Linked DNA regions of Dinoroseobacter shibae DFL 12 = DSM 16493. The main gene of each other region encodes a partner of the protein of the gene in region 2 in a complex. Links are inferred from orthologs where the notes say so. Each region holds a gene or a part of one and is shown on either strand. Other genes may lie near its edges.

What was found.
Region 1: the proteins of uvrA (region 2) and mfd are in contact, whole or in part, in a crystal structure (PDB 4DFC), measured with the Escherichia coli proteins. The link is inferred for Dinoroseobacter shibae DFL 12 = DSM 16493 from one-to-one orthologs.

What each region holds. Positions count from the first base shown.
Region 1 is NC_009952.1:1,617,624-1,628,228, forward strand. Bases 4,580-8,609 are described here. They hold mfd (transcription-repair coupling factor), read right to left. Parts: upstream 8,263-8,609; coding sequence 4,780-8,262; downstream 4,580-4,779. Other genes in these bases: DSHI_RS07940 (hypothetical protein), read left to right, coding at 4,580-4,647. In the rest of the region: DSHI_RS07915 (helix-turn-helix domain-containing protein), read right to left, coding at 1-234; DSHI_RS07920 (class I adenylate-forming enzyme family protein), read left to right, coding at 301-1,812; DSHI_RS07925 (DsbA family oxidoreductase), read left to right, coding at 1,799-2,467; DSHI_RS21345 (hypothetical protein), read right to left, coding at 2,434-2,754; DSHI_RS07935 (multidrug effflux MFS transporter), read left to right, coding at 2,870-4,078; more of DSHI_RS07940, read left to right, coding at 4,216-4,579; DSHI_RS07950 (hypothetical protein), read right to left, coding at 8,667-9,197; hemB (porphobilinogen synthase), read left to right, coding at 9,342-10,343; DSHI_RS07960 (lipid-binding SYLF domain-containing protein), read left to right, coding at 10,532-10,605. UniProt on the Escherichia coli protein: Couples transcription and DNA repair by recognizing RNA polymerase (RNAP) stalled at DNA lesions. Mediates ATP-dependent release of RNAP and its truncated transcript from the DNA, and recruitment of nucleotide excision repair machinery to the damaged site.
Region 2 is NC_009952.1:1,880,312-1,890,260, forward strand. What follows is about bases 2,850-6,223. They hold uvrA (excinuclease ABC subunit UvrA), read right to left. Parts: upstream 5,912-6,223; coding sequence 3,050-5,911; downstream 2,850-3,049. Other genes in these bases: DSHI_RS09215 (alanine/glycine:cation symporter family protein), read left to right, coding at 2,850-2,890; DSHI_RS09225 (MFS transporter), read right to left, coding at 6,013-6,223. Outside these bases: gltA (citrate synthase), read left to right, coding at 1-632; DSHI_RS09210 (universal stress protein), read left to right, coding at 903-1,340; more of DSHI_RS09215, read left to right, coding at 1,352-2,849; more of DSHI_RS09225, read right to left, coding at 6,224-7,185; lpdA (dihydrolipoyl dehydrogenase), read right to left, coding at 7,250-8,647; DSHI_RS09235 (DUF924 family protein), read right to left, coding at 8,712-9,305; DSHI_RS09240 (MFS transporter), read right to left, coding at 9,379-9,949. UniProt on the Escherichia coli protein: The UvrABC repair system catalyzes the recognition and processing of DNA lesions. UvrA is an ATPase and a DNA-binding protein. A damage recognition complex composed of 2 UvrA and 2 UvrB subunits scans DNA for abnormalities.

The DNA.
Region 1 (10,605 bases), 260 kb from region 2 along the record:
CCCGTCGGCGAGTTTCTTGAGCGCCTCGTAGGTGGGCGACATCTGGCCGTTCTCGATTTTTGACAAGGTAGACCGGGCCAGCCCAGCCTGACCCGCGGCCTGTTCCAGGGTCCAGTTGCGCGCCTTGCGCAGGTCGCGCACGCGGCTGCCGAGATTGAGTGGCTCCACCGGGATGGTGTCGCCGCTCTCGCGGTGCAGACGGATCAGGCTGGGTTCTTTGTCGGGCTCTGTCATGGCGGGTATTGTCCTGAATTGTCAGGCGACTTGCAACCGCGCCGCGCGGGGCCTAGCACGGGGGTCATGCCGTTGCCCGACGATTTCGACCCCGCCGCACCCTGCCCCGCGCCATTCAACCTGGCGGGGTATGTCTTGGCCGCCGGGGATGAGGACAAGATCGCGCTGGAGGTGCTGGGCGGTGGCGCGGTGCGCTGGACCTTCGGAGATCTGCGCCGGGCGGTGGCGGGCTATGCCGCAGCACTGCGGACCGAAGGGTTGGCGCCTGGTGACAAGCTATTGATGCGGTTGGGAAATACGGTGGAGTTTCCGCTGCTGTTTCTGGCTGCGGTGGCGGCAGGCGTGGTGCCGGTGCCGACCTCGGCGGCGCTGACGGTCGAGGAGGTCGACTGGATCGCGGCGGACCTCGCCCCGGCGCTGACGGTGCAGGCGCCGGGCGTTGCGGGGCCGTCGCGGGGCCGCGTGGTGGCATTGGAGGCGCTGGTGCCGGACCGGGACGCGCCGCTGGCGCCGGTGCCGGGGGATCCGGACCGCATGGCTTACGTGGTCTATACCTCGGGCAGTTCGGGGCGGCCGCGGGCGGTGGCCCATGCGCATCGCGCGATCTGGGCCCGGCGGATGATGTGGCGCGACTGGTACGGGATGGGGCCGGAGGACCGGATCCTCCATGCCGGGGCGTTCAACTGGACCTATACGCTGGGCGTCGGGCTGCTGGATCCGTGGGCGATGGGGGCGACGGCGCTGATCCCCGAGGCCGGGACAGACAGTGCCGCCCTGCCCGAGGCGCTGGCCGCGAGTGGGGCCAGTATTTTTGCCGCGGTTCCAGGGGTATACCGACAGATTTTGAAGCAAGAAGCCCTGCCCCGGCTCCCCCGTCTGCGCCACGGGTTGACGGCGGGCGAAGCGCTGCCCGACAGCCTGCGCGCGGCGTGGCGGGACCGTGTCGGCACCGAGCTTTACGAGGCGTTGGGGATGTCGGAATGCTCCACCTTCATCTCGGCCCATCCGGGCCGACAGGCCCCCCCGGGCCATGCGGGGTTTGCCCAGGCCGGGCGGCGGATCGCGGCGCTGGACGCCGACGGGGTCGAGGTGGCGCGGGGCACATCCGGAGTTCTGGGCGTGCATCGCGGCGATCCGGGGCTGATGCTGGGCTACCTGGAGGGCGGTCGGCCCCGCCTGCCCCTGACCGGCGATTGGTTCGTGACCGGCGACATGGTGGAGATCGCCTCGGATGGCGCGGTGCGCTACCTCGGCCGGGGCGACGACATGATGAACGCGGGCGGATTCCGGGTCTCGCCACTGGAGGTCGAAAAGGCGTTCCACGGGCGGCCGGAGATTGGCGAGGCGGCGGCGGTGGAGGTGAAGATCAAGGCGGATGTCACTGTGATCGCGTTATTTTACGTCGCCGCCGCCCCGGTGACGGAGGCCGCACTTGCCGCGGAGGCCGCGCAACATCTGGCCCGGTACAAGCAGCCACGGCTTTACATTCCGGTCGAAACCCTGCCCAAGGGGCGGACCGGAAAACTGGATCGCCGGGCGCTGCGCGCGGCGTATGAGGCACGCCATGATCAAGCTTGATATACTCTCGGACCCGATCTGCCCCTGGTGCTATATTGGGAAAATGGCTCTGGATCAGGCGCTTGGCAACGCGCCCGACCACCCGTTCACCATCGAGTGGCATCCTTTCCAGCTCAACCCCGACATGCCGCCCGAGGGGATGGACCGGACCGCGTACCTGCAGGCGAAGTTCGGGGGGCCGGAGGGCGCGCGCGAGGTATACGGGCGCATCGAGGACACGGCGAAGGCCGCCGGATTGCCGGTGGATTTCGGGGCCATTCAGCGCACGCCCAACACTTTGGACGCCCACCGGCTGATCCATTGGGCGGGGGTCGAGGGGCGGCAGATCGCCGTGGTCTCGAAACTGTTCGAGGGGTATTTCACCCAAGGCCGCGATATCGGCGACCGGGAGGTGCTGGTCGAGATCGCGCAGGCCGCGGAGATGGACGGCGAGATGGTGCGCCGCCTGCTGGCGAGCGACGCGGATGCGGATGACATCCTGGCGCGGGACGCCCATGCGCGGGAGCGCGGTGTCACGGGCGTGCCGACATTTGTCGTGGCGAATCAGCATGTTCTGAGCGGTGCGCAGCCTCCGGAGCTGTGGGAGAAGGTGATCGCCGAGCTTCGGGAGCAAATCGCCGATCAGAACGGCAGAAACTCGTCATCCAGCTCGTAGCTCTTGATCGCGAGGAGCGGCTGCTCGCCGTCGTAGCGGAACGCGAAGACATGGGCGAGATCGGAGGCGAGCGTCATGCGGCAGAACACCACCTCGGGGTCGAATTGCGCCGGGCAGCTGGCCAGGTCCACATGCTCGATGGTGGATTCGAAGAGCGCGTAGGTCAGCACACCGTTCGGCAAAAAGGCGGTGCCGCCATGGTGGGTCTCGCCGGGACCAGAGGCGAAGGCCGGCGCGGCCAGGACGCAGAGCGCGGCGGTGAGGATCGGGGTTTGGCTTCGGGGCATCGGGGTCTCCTTGGTTATGATTAAATCCTGATTATTTTTGTCGGGTATAGCAATGCGGCATATGGTACACCCCGCCCAGCCGTGATAGCGAGCGCGGATGCCCACGGAGTGACCAATGCCCCCCGCCCGCCTGTCCCAAGCCGAGTTCATTGCCCTGATGGCGATGCTGTTCGCGACGATTGCGTTTTCCATCGACGCGATGCTTCCCGCCCTGCCCGAGATCGCCGCCGAACTGACGCCCGGTGACGTGAACCGGGCGCAGTTGATCGTGACCTCGTTCGTATTCGGGATGGGTTTGGGCACCCTGGTGGCCGGGCCCTTGTCGGATGCCTTCGGGCGCAAGCCGGTGATCGTGGCGGGCGCGGTGCTCTATTGCGCGGCGGCGGGGCTGGCTTGGGCGGCGCAATCGCTGGAACTGGCATTGGCGGCACGGGTGCTGCAGGGGTTCGGCGCGGCCGCCCCGCGGGTGGTGGCGATCGCCATGGTGCGCGACCTCTATGTCGGGCGGCACATGGCGCGGATCATGTCGCTTGTCTTCCTGATCTTCGCGCTGATCCCGGCCATCGCGCCGAGCCTTGGCGCGGTCATCATCCATTTCGCCGGGTGGCGGGCGATTTTCGCCTCCTTCATCCTGTTTGCCATGCTGTCGGTGGGCTGGATGATGCTGCGCCAGGCCGAAACCCTGGCGCCCGAGGCGCGCAGGCCGCTCTCGGTGCGGGGTGTGGCGGACAATGTGGTCGAAGTGCTGCGCGACCGGGTGGTGCGCCTGTCGATCCTGGCGCAAACCATGGCCTATGCCACGTTATTTGCGACGCTGTCCTCGACCCAGCCGGTGTTCGATGTGACCTTCGGCAAGGCGGAGACCTTCCATCTGTGGTTCGCGGTGATCGCCCTTCTGGCGTCGAGCGCCAGCTACATCAATTCGCGGCTGGTGGTGCGGCTGGGCATGCGGCGCATGGTGCGCGGGGTGCTGACCGGGCAGATCGCGGTCTCGGGCGTGTTCCTGTCCGTGAGTGTCGTGGGCTGGCCCGAGGCACTGCATTTCTGGGCCTATTTCGTCTGGGTGACGGGGGTGTTCTTCATGGCGGGCATGACCCTGGGCAACCTCAATGCCATCGCGATGGAGCCGATGGGGCATATCGCGGGCACGGCGGCCTCGGTGGTGGGGGCGCTGTCGACCATGGGGTCGGTGTTACTGGCCATTCCCATCGGGCTGCTGTTCGACGGCACGCCGGTGCCGGGCGTTGCGGGGGTTCTGGTGCTGTGCCTCGGGGCGCTGGCCGTGATGAAGGTGCTGGGCGCGCGGGGTGAGGCGCCGGCCTGAGACGAGGCGGCACGGGCTACCGCAGGGCGCGTGGCGTCCTGGTCGCGCCGGGCCCGGGTGTGACGCCCGGTATCTTGCGCGACTCGGTGCCAGACGTCACTGTTAACCTTGTGGTTAAGAAACATGAGGATGGTGGCATGAGGAAACATATCTCCGCAGCGATTCTGCTGGCGATGGGCACGGCCCTGCCGGCCCAGGCGGATCCGACGCTCGGGTTCGGGATCAGCATCGCCTTGGGTGGCGGTGCCTCCGAGGTCGGACTCGGGGTGCGCGTGTTCTCCGATGACGAAGAGGAAAGCGCGGTGGGCAGCCTGGGCGTGGATTACATGTTGCAGTCCGGCAGGCTACGTCCGACCCTCGGGGTCGCTTACCTCGACAAGGATTTCTATGTCGGGCTGGACCTTGGCTACGACTTCACCAGCGGCGGGATCGATTTCGGGGTGAGCGCCGGGGGCGTCGACACCGAGAGCGAGCCGTCGCGGCGGGCCTCGACCGGTGGCGGCGACGAGCCCGGAGACGGAGATGGCGGGGATGGCGGGCCCGTCATCATCGACCCTGATGACCGGTGACGAAAAAATGACCGACGTCTGACAGGTGTTGTTGGTTGCCCGGGTAGGATTGATCCGCGCAGCTTGAAGTCCGCGGGCGCGTGCCCCGCTCAGCCCGGTCGCCTACTGCGGCCGGGCTTTTGCTTGGCAGCCTCAGCCTGCCTGGGCCTTGGCGGCTTTCGCCTCGACCGCCAGGTCGCGAGCGATGGAAAACGCACCCTTGATCCGGTCGCTTTCCTTGGCCCAGTCGCGGCGGACGACGATCTTGTTGTCGCGTACCTTGGCCAGCCCCTTCTGATCGTTGATGAATTTCACGAGCCCCGCGGGATTGGCGAACTTGTCGTTGTGGAACTGCACGGTCGCGCCCTTGGGGCCGCCATCGAGCTTGGCGATCCCGGCCTTCTTGCACATCGCCTTGATCCGCACGATCAGCAGGAGCGTGTTGACCTCCTTGGGCAGCTTGCCGAAGCGGTCGATCAGCTCGGCGGCGAAGCCTTCGAGCTCCACCTTGGTGGTCAACTGCGACAGGCGGCGGTAGAGGCCGAGCCGGACGTCGAGGTCGGGCACGTAGGCCTCGGGGATCAGCACGGGCACGCCGAGGTTGATCTGCGGCGCCCATTGGCCGTCATCGTCGGTGAGCCCTTCGAGGCTGCCGGATTTGATCTTGCCGATCGCCTCTTCGAGCATGGATTGGTAGAGCTCGAAGCCGACCTCGCGGAACTGGCCCGACTGCGCCTCGCCCAGAAGGTTGCCCGCGCCGCGGATATCGAGGTCTTGGGAGGCCAAGGTGAAGCCCGCGCCGAGGCTATCGAGGCTGCCCAGCACGCGGAGGCGTTTTTCGGCCGCGGGTGTGAGTTTCATGCGGGGCTTGGTGGTCAGGTACGCATAGGCGCGGGTCTTGGCGCGCCCCACCCTGCCCCGGATCTGGTAAAGCTGGCTGAGCCCGAACATGTCGGCGCGGTGGATGATCATCGTGTTGGCGGTCGGGATGTCGAGGCCCGACTCGACGATGGTCGTGGCCAGCAGGACGTCGTATTTGCCATCGTAAAAGGCGTTCATCCGGTCGTCGAGCTCACCCGCCGCCATCTGGCCATGGGCGACGACGAAGCTGACCTCGGGCACCTGGTCGCGCAGGAACGCCTCGATCTCGGGGATGTCCTTGATGCGTGGGACGACGAAGAAGCTTTGTCCGCCGCGGTAGTGTTCGCGCAGGAGGGCTTCGCGCAATGTGACGGGGTCGAATTCGGACACGTAGGTGCGGATCGACAGGCGGTCGACGGGGGGCGTGCCGATGATCGACAGGTCCCGCACCCCCGAGAGGCTGAGTTGCAGGGTGCGCGGGATCGGGGTCGCGGTGAGGGTCAGGACATGGACGTCCGAGCGCAGCTCTTTCAGGCGTTCCTTATGGCCGACGCCGAAGCGCTGTTCCTCGTCGATGATCAGCAGGCCGAGATTGTGAAACCGGACGCCCTTGGCCAGGAGCGCATGGGTGCCCACGACGATGTCCACGGACCCGGCGGCGAGGCCCTTGCGCGTGTCGGCCGCGGCTTTCGCGGGCACGAAGCGCGAGAGCGGCCGGACCTCCAGCGGGAAGCCGCGGAAGCGGTCGGCGAAGCTCTTGTAGTGTTGGCGCGCCAGCAGCGTCGTGGGTGCGATCACCGCGACCTGCACGCCCGAGAGGGCCGCGATGAAGGCCGCGCGCATGGCGACCTCGGTCTTGCCGAACCCCACATCGCCGCAGATCAGCCGGTCCATCGGCGTGCCCGCGGCGAGGTCATGGACCACGTCCTCGATCGCGGAGAGCTGGTCGTCGGTTTCGGTGTAGGGGAAGCGCGCGGAGAATGCCTCCCACATGTCCGGGGGCGGCTCCAGCATGGGGGCGCGGCGGAGCGCGCGTTCGGCGGCGATGCGGATGAGCTTGTCGGCCATCTCGCGGATGCGCTCCTTGAGCTTGGCCTTCTTGGCCTGCCAGGCGCCGCCGCCCAGCTTGTCGAGCATGCCGATTTCCTGGCCGAAGCGGCTCAGAAGCTCGATGTTTTCCACCGGCAGGTAGAGCCGGTCGCCGCCCGCGTATTCCAGCAGCAGGCATTCATGGGGCGCACCCATGGCGGTGACCGTCTCCAACCCCTTGAACGCCCCGACCCCGTGATCGACATGGACCACCAGGTCGCCGGCGCTGAGGCTCGTGGCCTCCTGCAAAAAATTCTCGGCCCGGCGCTTGCGCTTGGTGGTGCGGATCAGCCGGTCGCCGAGCACGTCCTGTTCGGAGATCACCGTCAGGCGTGTGCTCCGGTGGTCGGGCCCCTCGAAACCTTCGTCCAGCGCCCAGACCAGAAGGTGGACGCCGCCGGTGCCCTCCGGGATGTCCGACAGGCGCGCGATCTCGGTCAGCCCGGACAGGTCCTGGTCCTCCAGCAGCCCGCGAAGCCGTTCGCGCGCGCCCTCGGACCAGCTGGCGATCACCACCTGGGAGGTCTTGCGTTTTTCGGTGATATGGGTGGCGAGCGCCTCGAAAAGCCCGGTTGCCTGGGACTGCCGCTCGGGCGCGAAGTTGCGTCCGATCCGCCCGCCCGCGTCGGTCACCCCGGGGCCCGAAGCCGAGGGCAGCACCGACAGCTGCAGGGTGCGCTTGGTGGCCAGTAGCGCTGTCTCGTCGGCCGGCGGGATATAGAGGGTTTCGGGCGGGGCAGGTTTGTAGACCGTGCCCATCTGCCCCTTCTGGGCAAGCGCATGGCGGCGCGTTTCGTACTGGTCCTTGATCCCTTCCCAGCGGCTGAGATGCATCGCTTCGAACTGGTCGTCCAGGATCAGGCTGGCCTCGGGCACGTAGTCCAGCAATGTCTCCAGCCGGTCGTGAAAGAAGGGCAACCAATGCTCCATCCCTGCATGTTTGCGGCCCGCCGAGACCGCCTCGTAGAGCGGATCGTCGGTGCCCGCGGCACCGAATTCGATCCGGTAGGATTGGCGGAACCGGGTGATGGCGGCGGGGTCGAGGATGATCTCGGACACCGGGGCCAGCTCGATCGCGTCCAGTTTCTCGGTCGTGCGCTGGGTGGCGGCATCGAAACGGCGCGCGCCGTCCAGCACGTCGCCGAACAGATCGAGCCGCACGGGCCCGGACTGGCCCGGCGGAAAGATGTCGATGATGCCGCCGCGGATCGCGTAGTCGCCGGGCTCGGTCACGGTGGGGGCCTGGACAAATCCCATGCGGGTCAGGAACTGCCGCAACGCGGCCTCGTCGATGCGCCCGCCGACCTGGGCGGAAAAACTGGCTTCGGCCAGGGTGGCGCGGGCGGGCACACGCTGGGTGACCGCCGACAGGGTGGTGAGCAGCACGAAGGGCCCCGGCACCCCGTGGGCCAGCGCCGCGAGGGTCGCCATGCGCGTGGCCGAGATCTCCGGGTTCGGGGAGGAGCGGTCATAGGGCAGGCAGTCCCAGCCGGGAAAGCGCAGCACGGGGATCTGCGGCGCGGTCACCGCAAGGGCGGCGGCCATGGCGGCCATGCGCTTGTCGTCGCGGGCGACGAACACGGCCTGCCCGTCCGGGCGGGAGGCCTCGCGCAGCACGATCTGGGCGTCGAAGCCTTCGGGTACGCCGGTGACGCGCAGATGTGTTGGAACGGTCTGGGAAGTCATGGCGCTGGAGGTACGCGGTTTGACGGGACTGTCAACCTCGCGCGCCGGCGTCATGGACCGGTTCGATTGCCCCCCACGGGCTGCCGGCGCGCTCCGACGGCCCGGAGCCGGGTTCTGGCCGACCCTTTTCGGAATGTCGGCGCCTTGACGGTTTGCGCCTTGCCTTGCACGTCGTTCGAGAAGGTGTTGCGCCGTGCTTTGCACGTCGCGGGGGGCGAGAGGGGCCAGCCCCTCTCGCGCTCTCCCCGGGATACTTGGAGACTTGAGCAGGCAGGCCGCATTCGCGTCTTCGTCTTTGCGAAAATACTCCGGGGGAGACGCGCGCAGCGCAGCGGAGGCAGCGCCCCCCTTTGGCATCGGCCCGGTACGGGCCGCAGGCATGCGCGCGCCGCTGGTCCCAAGGCTCAGTTGCCGAGCACGCCTGTGCTCATGGTTTGCCAGATCCCCCAGAACGCGGTCACGAAAATCGACACGATCCCGATCAGCTGAGTATAGAGCCGGTGCCGTTTCAGCCCCTGGACAAGGTCTTCGCCGGTCGGATCCTTGGCCAGGATCTCCCGCGCCGTGCGTTGCGTCAAAAGACTCACGAGGCAGAACGGAAAGGCCAGCAGGAACAGCGCCTGGCACAGCTCCACCCGGTAGGCAAAGCCCAACAGGAACAGCGCCGAGAGCACGAAGCCCGCCACCCCGGTGACGATCAGCCCCGCACTGGACCCGATGAAGCTCAACCGCCGCGCGTTGATCCGGCTGAGCCGCTCCAGGTCGTCCCAGGCCCGTGGATCGTCGCGCCGCTGGGCGCGTTGCACCAGGTCGAACGGCACGCCCACGACGTAGTGGCTGATGATCGACCAGAACACGGCGAGGGTGATCCAGAACCACACGGAGGAAAACGACCTGGTGTCGATCAGTTCGGCAATCGTGAGATAGAGGTCCAAGGAACGGCTTCCCGATACGCATTCGTCCGGACCAGCGGCCCGATCCACAGTTGCGCGGACCATAGGCAGGAGCGCGGGCGAGTTCCAGCCTTGAGATGCCCTTGAAATCGTGGCACCCACGATCAACGACAGGAAAGGCCCGAGATGCGACCGACCCAAGCCCCCTTCCCCCATGCCCGCTTCCGCCGTCTGCGCCGCACCCCGGCCCTGCGCAATCTCACGCGCCAATCGGAATTGAGCGTCCATGACCTGATCTGGCCGATCTTTGTCAGCGAGCCCGAAGGCGCGGTGGACATCCCCTCGATGCCCGGGGTGTCGCGGCTGACGGTCGAGGGCGCGGTGAGGGCGGCGGAGCGGGCGGCGAGCTTGGGCATTCCGGCGATTTGCCTGTTTCCCTATACGGATCCGTCCCTCAAGACCCAGCTGTGCGAAGAGGCCTGGAACCCCGACAACCTCAGCAACCGGGCGATCCGGGCGATCAAGTCCGAGGTGCCCGAGATCGCGGTGATGACCGATGTGGCCCTCGACCCCTACAACATCAACGGCCATGACGGGATCGTCCGCGACGGGGTGATCGTGAATGACGAGAGCGTCGCGGCACTGGTCAAGATGGCCGTGGCCCAGGCGGAATCCGGGGCCGATATTCTCGGGCCTTCGGACATGATGGACGGGCGGATCGGCGCGATGCGGGCGGCGCTGGAGGCGGCGGGCCATTCGGATGTCACCATCCTGAGCTATGCGGCGAAGTATTCCAGCGGGTTCTACGGTCCCTTCCGGGACGCGGTCGGCGCGTCCGGCGCGCTGGTGGGCGACAAGAACACCTACCAGATGGACCCGGGCAATTCCGACGAGGCGCTGCGCCTGATCGAGCGCGACCTGCTGGAGGGTGCGGATATGGTGATGGTCAAGCCGGGGATGCCCTATCTCGACATCTGTCGCCGGGTGAAGGACGCCTTCGGGGTGCCGACCTATGCCTACCAGGTGTCAGGCGAATACGCGATGTTGCAGGCGGCGAGCGCCAATGGCTGGCTCGACCATGACAAGGTGATGTTCGAGTCGCTTCTGGCCTTCAAACGCGCGGGGTGCGATGGAATCCTGACCTATTTCGCCCCTGTGGTGGCCGAACGGCTCCGCGGAATCGCCTGAGAGGTGCAGAAACCGGCCGATTCAGGCCGAATCCATCCCAGATCGCGGGCTTGTGGCGTGACACCCGCGTTCATATTGGTGTATTCACAAGATCAAGGGTCCATAGAGACCCCGACCCCCATAAGAGGCATCCGCCACGGGCACATGACGGCGCGCGCGGGCGGTTTCAGGACAAAGAGAGCGAGCAGATGACACAAGATTGGACACGGCGGGGCGCCCTGGCTGCGAGCCTGATCGCGGGCATGGGCCTATTGGCGGGATG
Region 2 (9,949 bases):
TGGACCGGATCTTCACCCTGCACGCGGATCACGAACAGAACGCCTCGACCTCGACCGTGCGGCTGGCCTCGTCCTCGGGCGCCAACCCGTTTGCCTGCATCGCCGCCGGCATCGCCTGCCTCTGGGGTCCGGCCCATGGCGGCGCGAACCAGGCGTGCCTGGAGATGCTGCAGGAAATCGGCAGCGTCGACCGCATCCCCGAGTATATCGCCCGCGCCAAGGACAAGGACGACCCCTTCCGCCTGATGGGGTTCGGCCACCGGGTCTACAAGAACTTCGATCCGCGCGCCAAGGTGATGAAGCAATCGGCCGACGAGGTTCTCGAACTGCTGGGGGTCGAGAACAACCCGATCCTGCAGGTCGCCAAGGAGCTGGAGGCCGCCGCACTGGCCGACCCCTATTTCGCCGACAAGAAGCTCTTCCCGAACGTGGATTTCTACTCGGGCATCATCCTCGAGGCGATGGGCTTCCCCACGGCGATGTTCACCCCGATCTTCGCGGTGTCGCGGACCGTGGGCTGGATCAGCCAGTGGAAAGAGCAGCTGGAGGATCCGAACCTGAAAATCGGGCGTCCGCGGCAGCTTTACCAGGGCGTGACCCTGCGCGACTACGTGGATGTGGAGAAGCGCTGAGCACCCCACACCCCCCTGCCAGCACATCAAGGGCCGTCCTTCGGGGCGGCCTTTTTCTTTGAGCAGAACACCCTCTGCTGTGCATCTGCGCAGAAATTCGACCATAACCGGCGGTTTTGGTGCTACCGTGGAAAGGGTCCGGTGTTCTGCGCGGATTTGCGCGGCACTGCTGGACCCAGGCTCCGGTCCCGGCCGGGGTAGACGACAGAGGCGGGTTTGTCCCGTCTCGGGCCCCCAAGAACACAAGAAACGGAGATTTAGGGATTTACCATGACAAGCAAAATCGTTGTCGGATTGGATGGTAGCCAATCCGGGGAGCGCGCGCTGACCTACGCACAAGGGTTGGCGCAGCGTCTTGAAAGTTGTGAAATCATCGTCGCGTTCATCATCGAATGGTCGCCATACACCTTCCAGACCGCCGAAGAGAACGCACAGCGCCACAAGCGCCGCGAGGAAGAGATCTCAACCGCCCGCGCGCGGGTGGTGGACCCGGCGGTCAAGGCCCTGAGCGCGGCGGGATTTGCCGCCACGGGCGTGGTGCGCCACGGGGATGTGGCCGATCTTCTGGACAAGATCGCCAAGAAGGACGGCGCGGAACAGATTGTCGTGGCCCGAAGTTCCGAGGGCGGTTTCGTCAACCGCGTCTTCGGCACCTCGACCGTCAATCTCGTGCTGCATGCCAGCGTCCCCGTCACCGTCGTCCCGTGAGGAACCCCGATATGAAAACCCCGATCTCTGCCGCGCTCGCCCTCGCGCTGAGCGCGACGGCCTTGCGTGCCCAGGAGGCCCGCACCATCGACCAGGCCGTCAACGAAACCTTCGCCGCCGTGACCGGGCCCTTCGTCGGCCTGATCTTCGCGCCCCTGCCGGGGACGTCCTTTCCGTGGATCGTGCTGTGGCTGGTGGTCGCCGCCAGTATCTTCACGGTCTATTTCGGTTTCATCCAGCTGCGCGGCTTCGTGCACTCGATCAAGCTGGTCAAGGGCGACTATGCCGACCCGGATGACGCCGGCGAGGTCAGCCATTTCCAGGCGCTGGCCACCGCGCTCTCGGGCACCGTGGGGCTCGGCAACATCGCCGGGGTCGCGGTCGCCGTGGGCATCGGCGGGCCCGGCGCGACCTTCTGGATGATCTTCGCAGGTCTTCTGGGCATGGCATCGAAATTCACCGAATGCACGCTCGGCGTGAAATACCGAAACGAGTACCCGGACGGCACCGTCTCGGGCGGCCCGATGTACTACATCTCCAAGGGTTTCGCCGAGAAGGGCATGCCCGGCGGCAAGTTCATGGCGGTGCTGTTCTCGATCTTCTGTATCCTCGGGGCGCTGGGGGGCGGGAACATGTTCCAGGCCAACCAGGCCCATGCGCAGATCTCGGGCATCGTCGGGGACTATCCCGGCTGGATCACGGGCATCATCTTCGCGGCGGTCGTCTTCGCGGTGATCGTGGGCGGGATCAAATCCATCGCCAAGGTCACCGAGAAGGTCGTGCCCTTCATGGGCATCCTCTATGTCGCAGCGGCGCTGGTCATCCTGCTGGTCAATATCGACCAGATCGGCTGGGCCTTCGGGCAGATCTTCGAAGGGGCCTTCACTGGGCTCGGCGTGGCGGGCGGTTTCGTCGGCGCGCTGATCCAGGGCTTCAAGCGGGCTGCGTTCTCCAACGAGGCGGGCGTCGGCTCGGCGGCCATCGCCCACTCGGCGGTCAAGACCAAGGAGCCGGTGACCGAAGGCTATGTCTCGCTGCTCGAGCCGTTCATCGACACGGTGGTGATCTGCACCATGACCGCGCTGGTGATCACCATCTCGGGCCAGCTGATGATCAACCCCGATACCGGCCTCTACATGGTCGAGAACGGCGCGATCATGACCGTGGACGGCAATTCCGGCGTGGCGCTGACCTCGGCGGCCTTCGCGACCGGGTTCTCCTGGTTTCCCTACGTGCTCGCCATCGCGGTGGTGCTCTTCGCCTTCTCGACCATGATCTCCTGGTCCTATTACGGGCTGAAGGCCTGGACCTACCTCTTCGGGGAGGGCAGGACCAAGGAGCTGGTCTTCAAGGTCATCTTCTGCGTCTTCGTGGTGATCGGCGCGGCCGCCAGCCTCGGCCCGGTGATCGACTTCTCCGACGCGGCGATCTTCGCCATGGCGGTGGTCAACATCGCGGCCCTCTACGTGCTGATGCCCGTGGTCAAGGCGGAGCTTGCCTCCTACCGCGCAAGGCTGGACTCCGGCGAGATCCGCGAGTTCAAGGAATAATCGCACCGGGGCCGCCTGTCCGGGCGGCCTCGCCCCGTCTTCTTTTGTGCCGAAATACTCCGGGGGAGTCGCCCGCAGGGCGACGGGGGCAGCGCCCCCCTTCTCTGCAAAAGACATGCGCCGTCAGGCGCGCCGTTCCGCAACCGCGGGTGACGCGCCCTATTCCGCCGCGACCCGCTTGGCGCCCGCGAGCATGGGCTTGAGGTAGCGGCCCGTGTGGCTCTCGGCGACCTCGGCCACCTGCTCCGGCGTGCCCGTGGCCACCAGCGTGCCGCCCCCGTCCCCGCCTTCGGGGCCGATATCGATCAGCCAGTCGGCGGTCTTGATCACATCGAGGTTGTGCTCGATCACCACCACGGTGTTGCCCTGCTCCACCAACTCGTGCAGCACCTCCAGCAGCTTGCGGACATCCTCGAAATGCAGCCCCGTGGTCGGCTCGTCCAGGATATAGAGCGTCCGGCCCGTGGACCGCTTGGCCAACTCCTTGCTGAGCTTGACGCGCTGCGCCTCGCCGCCCGAGAGGGTCGTCGCCTGCTGGCCCACCTTGATATAGCCGAGCCCGACGCGCATCAGCGCATCCATCTTCTCGCGGATCGACGGCACCGCCTTGAAGAACTCCTGCGCATCCTCGACCGTCATGTCCAGCACATCGGCGATGGACTTGCCCTTGAATGTCACCTCCAGGGTCTCGCGGTTGTACCGCTTGCCCTTGCAGGTCTCGCATTCGACATAGACATCCGGCAAAAAGTGCATCTCGATCTTGATCACCCCGTCGCCTTGGCACGCCTCGCAGCGCCCGCCCTTCACGTTGAAGGAAAACCGCCCCGGCTTGTAGCCGCGCGTCCTGGCCTCGGGCAGCCCGGCGAACCAGTCGCGGATCGGCGTGAACGCGCCCGTGTAGGTCGCCGGGTTCGACCGCGGCGTGCGCCCGATGGGCCGCTGGTCGATATCGATGACCTTGTCGAGATGCTCCAACCCCTTGATCGTCTCGCAGGGTGCCGGCGTCTGGCGCGCCCCGTTCAGCCGCATGGACGCGGTCTTGAACAGGGTCTCGATGGTCAGGGTGGACTTGCCGCCCCCCGACACGCCGGTCACGCAGACGAACTTGCCCAGGGGGAAATCCACCGTCAGGTCCTGCAGGTTGTTGCCCGTGGCCTTGCGCACCGTGACCTTTTTCTTGTTACCCTTGCGGCGGGTGGCGGGCACCGGGATCTCGCGCCGCCCGGCGAGGTAATCGCCGGTGATCGAGGCCGGGTTGGCCATGATCTGGGCCGGCGTGCCATGGGCCACCACCTGGCCGCCATGCACCCCCGCGCCGGGGCCGATGTCGAAAACGTAATCGGCCTCCCGCACGGCCTCCTCGTCATGCTCGACCACGATCACCGTATTGCCCTGGTCGCGCAGGTTCTTCAGAGTCGTCAGCAGCCGGTCATTATCGCGCTGGTGCAGCCCGATGGACGGCTCGTCGAGCACATAGAGCACCCCGGTCAGCCCCGATCCGATCTGGCTCGCCAGCCGGATGCGCTGGCTCTCGCCTCCCGACAGGGTCCCGGCATTGCGGCTGAGCGTGAGGTATTCGAGACCCACATTGTTGAGAAAGCCGAGCCGTTCGCGGATCTCCTTGAGGATAGCGCGGGCGATCTCGTTCTTCTGCACGCTCAGGTGCTCCGGCACGGTCCGGCACCAGTCATGCGCCTCCCGGATCGACATCTGCACCACCTCGCCCACATGGAGCCCGGCAATCTTCACCGCCAGCGCCTCGGGCCGCAGGCGATAGCCGCCGCAGGTCCCGCAGGAGCGGTTGTTCTGATAGCGCTCGAACTCCTCCCGGATCCAACTGCTGTCGGTTTCGCGGTAGCGCCGCTCCATGTTGGGGATCACCCCCTCGAAGGCACGGCTGACCTGATAGACCCGGCCGCCCTCGTCATAGCGGAAGGTGATCTCTTCCTCGCCGGAGCCGCGCAGGAACACCTCCTGCACCTTTTCGGGCAGGGCCTTCCACGGGGTCTTGGGGTCGAATTCGTAATGCTTGGCGATGGCGTTGATGGTCTGCAGGAAATAGGGCGACTTGCCCTTGCGCCAGGGCGCCAGCGCCCCGTTGGCCAGCGTCAGCGTGGCATCCGGCACCACGAGGCGCTCGTCGAAGAACAGCTCGACGCCCAACCCGTCGCAGGCCGGGCAGGCCCCGAAGGGCGCGTTGAACGAAAACAACCGCGGCTCGATTTCCGGAATGGTGAAGCCCGACACCGGACAGGCGAATTTTTCCGAGAACGTGTGCCGCTCCGGCTCCCCCTCCGTCGGGGCGGTCTCCAGGATCGCGATCCCGTCGGCAAGGTCGAGTGCGGTGCGGAAGCTGTCGGCCAGCCGGGTCTCGATCCCCTCCTTCACAACGATCCGGTCCACCACCACGTCGATATCGTGGCGGAATTTCTTGTCCAGCGTGGGCGGGCTGTCGAGGTCGTGGAATGCGCCGTCGACCTTCACCCGCTGGAACCCCTGCTTGCGCAGCTCCAGGAATTCCTTGCGGTATTCGCCCTTGCGGTCGCGGATGATCGGGGCCAGCAGGTAGGCGCGCGTCCCCTCCTCCATCGCCATCACCCGGTCCACCATGTCCTGCACCTGCTGTGCTTCGATGGGCAGACCGGTGGCGGGGCTGTAGGGTGTGCCGACCCGCGCGAAGAGCAGCCGCATGTAGTCGTAGATTTCCGTCACCGTACCGACGGTGGAGCGCGGGTTCTTCGAGGTCGTCTTCTGCTCGATCGAGATCGCCGGGCTCAGGCCCGAGATGTGATCCACATCGGGCTTCTGCATCATGTCGAGGAACTGGCGCGCATAGGCGCTGAGGCTCTCGACATAGCGGCGCTGGCCCTCGGCATAGATCGTGTCGAAGGCAAGCGACGACTTGCCCGAGCCCGACAGCCCGGTGATCACGACCAGCCGGTCGCGGGGAATGTCCACGTCGATGGATTTGAGGTTGTGCTCGCGCGCGCCGCGCACCTCGATCTTCTTCAACTCCGGCATGGGGGCCTCATGTTAACCGTTCCCTCACACATAGGGGTTGGCGTGCGAGTCTCCAATCGAAAAACGCGAACGAAGGGGGAACGGACGCACAGCGCTGCGCCTCAGGCGGCGCGTCGCGCCAGGTGCAGCCCCCAATGGGCCGCCGCCCCCGCCAGCAACAGCGCGCAGAGCGTCGCCATCATCACCCCGTGCCCGCCCAGGCTCGCCAGCGCGAACAGGACCGGCGTGCCCAGCGTGTTGCCGATATTGCCGGTCTGGGCCATGGCCCCATTGGCCAGCGCGCGGTCCTGCGCCCCGGGGTTCAGGTCCGGCACGGCGGCAAAACTCGCCCCCTGCACCAGCCCGAGCGCGGCCGCGAACGCAAGGCAGATCGCGGGCGATCCGGGCACGGCCAGCAGGGCCAGCGCGCAAGCTGCCGAGGCCAGGAACCCGATCTGGATCACCGCGATGGACGACATCCGCCGCAGCATCCACACCCCCAGGGTCATCGAGGTGGCAATGCTCAGCAGCGGCATCGCCCCGATCAGGAAGGCGCGCTGGCCCGGGTCCAGGTAAGCCGGCAGCAGCGTCAGCAGCGACACGAAACAGAAGGTATAGAACAGCCACCCCGCCGCCGGGGCCGACAGCCGCGGGGAGCGGTAGATCGCCAAATGCTGCCGCGCCAGCGCGCCCAGTCCCGGCAGGGGCGGCACCGGCCCGGTGGGCACCTCCGGCAAGGACCGCGACAGCGCCAGCGCGGCAGCGGACATGAACAGCGCATGGGCCAGAAACAGCGCGGGCGCCCCGGCCCGGTCCACCAGTGGCAGGCCCGCCCAGCTGAGAATGGCAAAGGCCACCCCGAAAAACGTCCCCCACAGGGTCAGGGTCAGCCCCCGGTCGCGCTCCGCGCTGAGGCTGGCGATCAGGGTCGGGGCCGCGACCACGATGGCAAGATGCGACGCCCCCTCCACCAGGCGCGAGGCGAGAAACAGCCACAGCGGCGGCGCCAGCCCCTGCAGCAGCGACATCGCCGCCCCGAGCCACAGCGCCCAGATCAGCGCGCGCCGCAGGGTCAGGCGCGCGACCACGATCCCCGCGGTGATGCCCAGCACGATCCCCACCCCGCCGACCAGCGAGACCGCCCAACCCAGAAGCGCCCCGGCCTCCGGGTACAGCGCGGGCAGGCGGTCGAAGATCACCGACACCTTGCCGTATTGCGCCGCCGCCCCCAGCCCCGCGCCCCACAGAAGGAGAACGCGCGGCCAGTCGGTCACGGAGGGGACGGCATGGGTCATGGCCCTGCGCTAGCGCGCCCGGCGGGGCCGCGCAAGGGCGCGCCATGCGCGATCCGCGTGGCGATCAGAAATGCAGGGCGCGGCCGTAGGCGTCGAGCACCGACTCGTGCATCATCTCGCTGAGCGTGGGGTGCGGGAAGACCGTGTTCATCAGGTCCTCCTCGGTGGTCTCCAACTGCCGACCCACCACATAGCCCTGGATCAGCTCGGTGACTTCGGCGCCCACCATATGCGCGCCCAGCAACTCGCCCGTGCCCGCGTCGAACACGGTCTTGATCATGCCCTCCGGCTCGCCCAGGGCGATGGCCTTGCCGTTGCCGATGAACGGAAAGCGGCCGACCTTGATCTTGTGCCCGGCCTCTTTCGCCTGGGCCTCGGTCATGCCGACGCTGGCGATCTGGGGCTGGCAATAGGTGCAGCCCGCAATGCTGTCCGGGGTGACCGGATGCACGTCGTTCCTGCCGGCGATCAGTTCGGCCACCATCACGCCCTCGTGGCTGGCCTTGTGCGCCAGCCAGGGCGCACCGGCCAGATCGCCGATGGCATAGAGCCCCTCGACGCCCGTCCGGCAATAGGCGTCCGTGACCACATGGGTTTTCTCGACCCGGACGCCGAGCGCCTCCAGCCCCAGCTTTTCGGTATTGCCGACGATCCCCACGGCGGAAATCACGGTGTCGAATGTCTCGGCGGTGGTCTTGCCGCCCTGCTCGATCTGCGCGGTCACCGTGCCCTTGCCGCGCTCGAGGCTCTTGACCATGGCCTTCTCGCGGATGGTCATGCCCTGCTTCTCGAACTGCTTCTTGGCAAAGCCGCTGATCTCGGCATCTTCGACCGGCAGAATCCGGTCCATCACCTCGACCACGGTCGTCTCGGTCCCCAAGGTATTGTAGAAGCTGGCGAATTCGATCCCGATGGCCCCCGATCCGATCACCAGCAGCTTCTTCGGCATCCGCTTGGGCGTCAGCGCGTGCTTGTAGGTCCAGACCAGATCGCCATCGGCCTCCAGCCCCGGCAGCTCGCGGGCCCGCGCGCCGGTGGCCAGCACGACATGGGGCGCGCGCAGGGTCTCGGTGCCCTTGTCGGTCTTGACGGCAACCGTGCCCTTGGCGGGCAGACTGGCCTCGCCCATGACCACGGTGACCTTGTTCTTCTTCATCAGGTGCGAGACACCGGAATTGAGCTGCTTGGCAATCGCCCGGCTGCGCGCGACCACGGCGTCGAGGTCGTAGCCGACCCCGTCCGCCTTCAGCCCGAACTCCTTGGCGCGGTGCATCAGGTGAAACACCTCGGAGCTGCGCAGCATCGCCTTGGTCGGAATGCAGCCCCAGTTGAGGCAGATGCCGCCCATATGCTCGCGCTCGACGATCGCGACCTTGAGCCCGAGCTGGGCCGCCCGGATCGCCGCGACGTAGCCGCCCGGCCCGGCTCCGACCACCACCATGTCAAAGGATGTCTCAGCCATTTTCGGTCCTCCCGATCACCTGCGCGGCCATGCCCTAAATTGGTTTAGCCTTAAACCAAATCGCTCAAGCCCGCAAGGAAGCGTCCTCGGCCTCGATCGCGCGGACCACCGCGCCGTATCCGCCGCCGTCGAGAAACCGGGCCTCCTTCGGGGTCGTGTCCCGCCCCAGGGCGGTGTTGCGATGGGGAAAGCGGCCGAATTGCCGGATCACCCGGCGATGGGCCCGGGCATGGAGCAGATTGGACGCCCCGGTCTCGGGCATCCGCTCGGCGATCAGGCGCACGCAGCGTTCCTGGTCCGGCAGGGATTCGGCATGCATCATCGGCAGGTAGAAGAACTGCCGCTCCGGCTCGGCCACGCGAAGGTCCCAGCCGCGCTCCACCGCCTTCTTGGCCGCATGGACCGCGATCCCGTCGGTGGCAAAGGCCCGCCCGTCCTCGCGGAACATGTTGCGCGGGAACTGGTCGGTCAGGATCAGGTAGGCCAGCGTGCCCCGCGGGGTGACGCACCAGTCGGTCAGGGCCCCGCCCGCGGCGCGCTGCCACAGGTTGAGATACCGCTTGCGGATATCCGCATCGACGGACGCGTCCTGTTTGTACCACCCGGCCTCGCCCACCGTGTGAAGCCAGAAATCGAGAACTCCCTTGGGCGTGTGCATGCCAACCTCCCTGCGCCGCGCTCGCCCCATACTTGCGGGCAAAGCGGGCGCTGTTCAACACGGGAGTGACCGCTCAGGCCGCGGTTTGTGTCCCGCTCGCCTCCTCGGCCGCCTCTTCGGCGGCCTCCTCGGCGGCTTCGACGGCGGCCTCCTGGGCCACGGCGACAGAAACCGGCGAGGCGCCCGGCGTGATCGGCTGGTAGGCGCCGCTGTCTTCGACCGAGACACTCGCCCGCCGCGTCATCCGGTAGAGCGCATAGGCGCACAGGCTCGCCATCAATCCGAAGACGAAGAGGAAAAAGCCCGCAGGCCCCACCTGCGACATCAGCCAGCCGGTAAAGACCGGCCCGGCCACGGCCCCCAGCCCGTTGGAGAACACCAGCCGCCCGGCGGCCGCGGACATGTCCGACGGTTCGAGATAGTCGTTGGTATAGGCGATCAGAAGACCGTAGAGCGGGTTCGCCGCCCCGCCGATCAGGAAGCTGCTCGCGATCAGGCCGGGATACCCGCCCAGGCCGAACCCCGCCAGGATCGCCCCCACCGCCCCCATCCCCGCCAGCACGCAGATCAGCAGGCGCCGGTCCATCCGGTCCGAGATCCAGCCCACGGGAAATTGCAGCACCAGCCCCCCGAGATAGAGCGTG